Regions from separate parts of the Vibrio sp. V30_P3S12P165 genome, predicted to be linked through region 2. Evidence: predicted binding sites of a transcription regulator. Region 2 holds the regulator's gene; the other holds the start of a gene.
What was found. The regulator MetJ, encoded in region 2, represses methionine synthesis genes. The targets are predictions, from matches to a motif close to TTAGACNTNTANANGTCTAA.
Positions count from the first base shown of each region.

Region 1: a site for MetJ is predicted at 1,953-1,972, ahead of metE (5-methyltetrahydropteroyltriglutamate--homocysteine S-methyltransferase). Genes of this name have one in related genera too.

Region 1 is NZ_WXWH01000030.1:257,894-261,316, forward strand. Features, by position in the region: gene metE (5-methyltetrahydropteroyltriglutamate--homocysteine S-methyltransferase) at 1-1,917, opposite strand, end outside; gene metR (HTH-type transcriptional regulator MetR) at 2,159-3,070, shown strand; gene CAG57_RS06830 (DUF4250 domain-containing protein) at 3,091-3,285, opposite strand; gene CAG57_RS06835 (hypothetical protein) at 3,381-3,423, opposite strand, start outside.
Region 2 is NZ_WXWH01000060.1:51,792-55,214, reverse strand. Features, by position in the region: gene CAG57_RS12310 (bifunctional aspartate kinase/homoserine dehydrogenase II) at 1-240, opposite strand, end outside; gene CAG57_RS12305 (O-succinylhomoserine (thiol)-lyase) at 234-1,400, opposite strand; gene metJ (met regulon transcriptional regulator MetJ) at 1,645-1,962, shown strand; gene CAG57_RS12295 (malic enzyme-like NAD(P)-binding protein) at 2,047-3,321, opposite strand.

The DNA of each region.
Region 1 (3,423 bases), on a different contig from region 2:
AGGTCGAGCGCTCGCAGCCGATATTTTGAACGCTTGCACTGCCCATTGTAAATAAGCTTGATGATCCCGTTTCTTCAATGGTAAGCCTTCACGAATCGCAGGTTCGTCAATTTGGATAATATTGATGCCTGCATCCTGCAAGTCAGACACTTCATCACGCAACGCCAATGCCAATTGCTGAGCAATTTGCTCCCGAGTAATGTCTTCACGTGGGAACGTCCAGCAAAGGATCGTAACCGGCCCAGTCAACATCCCTTTCACCTTTTTACTGGTAAGTGATTGTGCATAACTTGACCACTCTACCGTCATGGGCTTCTCTCGTTCAATATCGGCTACCACTATGGCAGGCTTCACACAACGAGAACCGTAACTCTGCACCCAACCAAACTGCGTGGTTTGGAAACCAGCAAGATTTTCAGCAAAATATTCCACCATGTCATTACGTTCGGCTTCGCCATGCACCAGCACATCCAAGCCCAGATCTTCTTGACGTTGAACCGCATCGGCAATATGTCCTTTAAGCGCATTCACATAATCCGTTTCAGCTAACTTGCCCTGTCGGTAAGCTCGACGTTCGGCACGAATATCTCCCGTTTGTGGGAAAGAACCAATGGTTGTCGTCGGTAACAGGGGAAGCCCAAGCACTTCTTGTTGATGGTAAGCACGCTCTGCATAAGGTGCACTTCGCTCAGCAAGAGAATCGGTAATACTGTTAAGCCGAGCTTGAACTTGAGGCTTATTAACATGAATGGCTTGTTGACGCGCTACAATAGGCTGACTGTACGTCTCACAGGCCAATATTGCTGCATGATCGCCATCTAATGCTTGGCCGAGCAGCGAAATTTCGGTCAGTTTTTGTTTGGCAAAAGCGAACCAGCTCTGCACTTCTGGTGAAAGGTTCGCTTCTAGTTCTAGATCAACGGGGCTATGGAGTAGAGAACAAGAGCTGGCAACCCATAAGCGATCCCCCAACTGTGCTTTTACTGGCTGAAGTTGATTGAGTTGTGAAGCGAGATCGGCTCGCCAGACATTCCGTCCATTCACCACACCCGCCGATAATACCCAGTCTTGAGGAAGCTTTTCTAATACCTCATCGAGTTGCTGAGGAGCTGCTGAAAGATCAATATGCAGACCATTAACGGGCAGTTTAACAATTTTATCTAACGTATCACTTACAGAATCAAAATAGGTGGTCAACAGTAATTTCACCTCACCTTGAATCACCTGATAAGCCAGTTTAAAGGCCTCTTGCCACGGCGTTTCAAGTTCCAGAGCTAGGATCGGCTCATCAATTTGTACCCAAGTCACTCCCTGCTTGGCTAATTTAGCTAAAATCGCTTGATAAGCAGTAAGTAGACGAGGAAGTAATGTCAGTCGATCAAAACCTTCCCCAACCTCTTTACCTAAATAAAGATAACTTAACGGGCCAAGAAGAACGGGTTTAACCGGATAGCCAGCTTTGACGGCTTCATTCACTTCATCAAACAATTGTGGCCAACTTACCTCAAAACTATCTGTAGCACTAAATTCCGGCACAATGTAATGATAGTTAGTGTTAAACCATTTAGTCATATCAGAAGCGGCGCTGCCACTGCATCCACAATGATTTTGTGACTGACCACGCCCGACTCGAAATAGCGTATCGAGATCAGGAAAACCATGACGATGGCGTTCGGGAACATGACCAAGCAAAAGTGTTGTAGTTAATACATGATCATACCAAGCAAAATCACCCGCAGTCACAAAACTCAACCCTGCCTCTTGCTGCTGGTGCCAGTTTTGTTGACGAATACTTTGTCCAACCTGTTGCAGTTGAGATTGCTCAATTTCACCACGCCAATACTGCTCCAGGGCAAATTTTAGCTGACGTTTTTCACCAATACGTGGGTAACCGAGAATATGCGTTGTCGTTGCCATGTGTTTTATCCTTCTATAGATAGGTGCAGACATTAAAAGACATCTGGATGGCTAAACTATCGCGTAACATGATACTGAATACAATCACCAATTATTCAACTTGTTTATTAGAAAATTTCATGTTTATAAACATTTCATTCGTAGGATTAACAACAAATAGCCATCTAGATGTTTACACGGTTAAAAAAAACACGTAAGTTTAGATAAATTAATAATAAAAAAGGGAAGGTGAAGGTGATACATGATCGAGCTTAAACATTTAAGAACCTTAGTTTCACTGCGAGAAACGGGCTCACTAACCGCCACCGCCACGGCTTTACACCTGACTCAGTCGGCGTTATCCCATCAAATAAAAGATCTTGAAGCTCGGATTGGTGGACAACTTTTTCTCCGCAAAACACGCCCGGTTCGTTTTACATCAGAAGGTAATATTCTGCTTCGCATTGCCGATGAAATATTGCCACGCTTAGCCAAAGCAGAGAACGAACTCGCCAGCCTGAAAGAAGATGTGAATGGACGCTTACACATGGCAATTGAATGCCATTCTTGCTTCCAATGGTTAATGCCTGCCCTGCGTGAATATCAATTAGCTTGGCCCAGTGTAACGCTCGATTTTTCCTCAGGGTTTGGTTTTGAACCCTTACCTGCATTACTAGCAGGAGAGCTAGACTTGGTGATTACCTCTGATATTTTACCGCGCTCAGAGGTGCATTATGAACCCTTATTTGACTTTGAAATGCGCCTTATTACTGCAACCAACCATCCACTCGCTGATAAAACCGTCATCACACCACAAGATTTGGCCGAACAAACCATGCTGTGTTATCCGGTACAAAAACAACGCTTAGATGTCGTCAAACATTTCCTACACCCGGCAGGCGTAGAACCAGCAAAGTGGAAACAAGCAGACAATACTTTAATGCTAGTCCAAATGGTGTCTGCCGGATTAGGCGTTGCCACGTTGCCCAACTGGGCGATCAGTGAATTTTCACGCCAGGGACTTATCACCAGCAAACCATTAGGCGATGGATTATGGCGTCGGTTATTTGCCGCAACCCGCCACAGCGAAAAAGACAAGCGTTACTTACAAGCTTTTTTTGCTATCGCTCGCCAACAATGCAAAAGCCACCTTGACGGGATCAAGATGGCTTAAATTATGCGGAAAACAAGCTATTAATACGATTTAAACTGGTTGGTGAGAGGGTCATACCTAAAGCCTAGATTACTCAACTTACCAACCACATGTTGTTCATTCATCTCATACATGGATACGAGTTCATCCAAGCTATCACACTCTAAACGCAGTTTTTCATTAATAATGCCTAATAAAATTGCGTCATCAAGACGGCTAATGTTGCTTAAATCCATCATTTTGCTCCTTTCTCGTCGCCCTGATAGTAAGCTTAGCTGCAATTTTATCAATCCGTCGTGATTTTCCTCTCGAAATATCGCCGACAATGACCCTATAAATAAAGACGATAGAAACCGGTTACCGCAACTAACATC
Region 2 (3,423 bases):
TTCAATCAGTTGACTTTGGTATTGACGTAATGACTGTAATAATTCATGAGCGATACGGCCATCGGTTGCTCGTTGTTCTAAAAAAGCGATGAGGTGATTGGTCGTTTTTCCTGCCGCGGAGACGACAATCAGATCTTCTGCTTGTGAATAGCTTTTCAGAATCCCGATCACTTTTTGGTAGCAAGCGGCATCGGCGAGGCTACTTCCTCCAAATTTATGCAGTTGTCTCTCCATTAACAGCTCTCCTGTACTTTTTTAAAGGCTTGATCGAGATCCGCAATTAAGTCTGTCACCTCTTCTAGGCCAACGGATAAACGTAATAATTGTTCTGAAACGCCCGCTTTTGCTAACGCCTCTTCCCCCATTGCGCGATGGGTCATGGAGGCAGGATGACAGACTAAACTTTCTACCCCGCCTAATGATTCAGCTAACGAGAAAAGAGCAAGGTGACCGACAAAAGCTTTGAGTTGAGCAAATGAGCCTGCAAAATCAAAACTGAGCATTGAACCAAAGCCAGTTTGTTGCTGTTTAGCGATAGTATGGCCAGGGTGAGAGGTTAAACTGGGATGATAAATGGTGGCCACTAAAGGCTGACTTTGTAGATAAGTTAAAATACGTTGCGCACTTTCTTCATGTCCACGCATTCTGGCTGCTAAAGTACGTAGCCCCCTAAGTGTCATGTAACTATCAAACGGGGTGCCGGTAGAACCGAGGCAGTTACCCCACCATGCTAGCTCTTCTGCATGCGGGCTGGTTTTACTGATAATAGCACCACCAATCACATCAGAATGACCATTCAGATACTTGGTGGTGGAGTGAATGACAAAATCAGCCCCTAAGGTTAGTGGTTTTTGATAAATCGGTGTAAGAAAAGTATTGTCGACGGCAATCAGTGTGCCCACGGCTTTGGCTTGTTGACAAATGTCGGCAATATCAACCACGCGAACGAGTGGATTTGATGGTGTTTCGATGAGTAGCAGTTTAGGTTTGAGAGCGAACGCATCCGCTAAAGCTTGCGGATCGGATTGGTCGATAAATAGCACCTTGAAATCCCCTTTTTTCGCTCTGGAATTGAGCAGTCGATAGGTGCCGCCATAGCAATCATGGGGTGCAATAATCCACTCTTTAGGGGTTAGAAAGGTGGAGATCCACAGGTTAATGGCGGAGGTTCCACAGTTGGTCACAATGGCCCCTTCTCCCCCTTCTAATTCAGATAAGGCCTGTTCAAGTAGCCCTCGATTTGGGTTACCCGAGCGTGTATAGTCATAGGTGGGGACTTCACCAAAAGCAGGAAATCCATAGTTAGTTGATAAATAAATGGGGGGAACAACAGCATGGTATTGAGTATCTGATTCAATACCGGTTCGAGCGGCAATGGTGGCTGACTGACGAGTGGTCATAACGATTTCCTTTCCTGATGATCGTCCGATATTGGAATGAATAGGTTCATTCACACAACCTATCATCACACTGATGACGATAAATAACGCTATTTGATCTTTTAGATAAGTTGACACTTTACTCATCACTAAATGAGACGTCAACACTTCTAGATGTCTATATGTCTTTGCTTATGGCGGTAAATCCCGCTAAAATTAGGGTCTTTGATTATTTAGATTCGAATTCAAACAACGAAGGTGCGCAATGGCAGACTGGAATGGCGAGTATATTAGCCCATATGCTGAGCATGGAAAAAAAAGTGAACAGGTAAAAAAAATTACGGTATCAATTCCACTAAAGGTATTGAAAGTCCTCACTGATGAACGTACTCGACGTCAAATCAATAACTTGCGCCATGCAACTAACAGTGAATTGTTGTGTGAAGCTTTTTTGCATGCCTACACAGGTCAGCCGCTGCCCACTGATGAAGACTTGCGAAAAGATCGTCCAGATGATATTCCCACTGAAGCTAAAGCATTAATGACCGCGATGGGGATTGAATTTGAAGCCTATGACGAATAAACCACTCACAATAAAAAACCTAGCAGCGCTAGGTTTTTTATTGTAGTCAGAAGATCCAGTTCAGTTTTAGTCTTGCAGATAGTTTTAGTCTTGCATATAGTTTTCTGGCATTGCGATGCGGGCCACACCGGAATCGATGGCGGCTTGTGCAACGGCTCTTGCTACGCGAGACAATAAACGTGGATCCATGGGTTTAGGAATGATGTATTCAGCACCAAAGCTGAGTTTTTTGACTCCCGCCGCTTGTAGGACTGCGTCTGGTACAGGTTCTTTGGCTAATTGACGAATGGCCTCCACAGCCGCTAATTTCATCTCATCATTAATCTCGCTGGCTCGTACATCCAGTGCACCTCGGAAAATGAACGGGAAGCAGAGTACGTTATTCACTTGGTTTGGATAATCACTGCGGCCGGTACCCATGATCAAATCATCGCGAACTTGATGGGCTAATTGCGGTTTAATTTCTGGATCTGGGTTAGAACAAGCAAAGATGACGGGGTTGTCTGCCATTAATTTTAATGCTTCAGGTGGCAGTAAATTCGGGCCAGATACGCCAAGGAATAAATCGGCACCCGCAATCACATCTTCCAGAGTCCGTTTATCAGTGTTGTTGGCAAATAAGGCTTTATATTGATTGAGATCGTCTCGGCGAGTATGAATCACTCCTTTGCGATCCAACATATAAATTTTTTCACGCATTGCACCACATTTAATCAGTAGCTCCATACAAGCAACAGCCGCTGCGCCAGCCCCTAAGCAGACAATAATGCAATCTTTGAGTTGTTTCCCTTGCAGTTCAATGGCATTGAGCATGCCTGCTGCGGTCACAATCGCGGTTCCGTGTTGATCATCATGAAATACGGGCACGTCACAGCGTTCGATTAGGCGACGTTCGATTTCAAAGCAGTCTGGTGCTTTAATATCTTCTAAGTTGATACCACCAAAAGAGTCGGCGATATTGGCGACAGTATCGACAAATTCATCAATGGTGCGGTGTTTGACTTCAATATCAATCGAATCAAGATTAGCAAAACGCTTAAACAGGAGCGCTTTCCCTTCCATAACGGGTTTGGAAGCCATTGGGCCAAGGTTTCCTAATCCTAAGATGGCGGTGCCATTCGAAATGACGGCAACCATATTGCCTTTCCCGGTGTATTTGTAGACATTGTCAGCATTCTGTGCAATTTCACGGACAGGTTCAGCAACACCTGGACTGTAAGCCAGCGCAAGGTCGGCAGCCGAATCGGCTGGCTTAGTTAAAGCAATCGCAATTTTTCCCGGCGTTGGGAACGCGTGATAATCAAGGGCGCTTTGGCGAAATGCATCTTCTGGAGAAAGGTCTTGCTGGTCTTCTGACATAGGGAGGTTCTCTTATGGTTTTGTTAACGAACGACTCATTCTAAAGGATGTCAGACAAACTGCCTAGGTAGGATTGTGCTTAAACCGAGCAAAGCTGGTTTG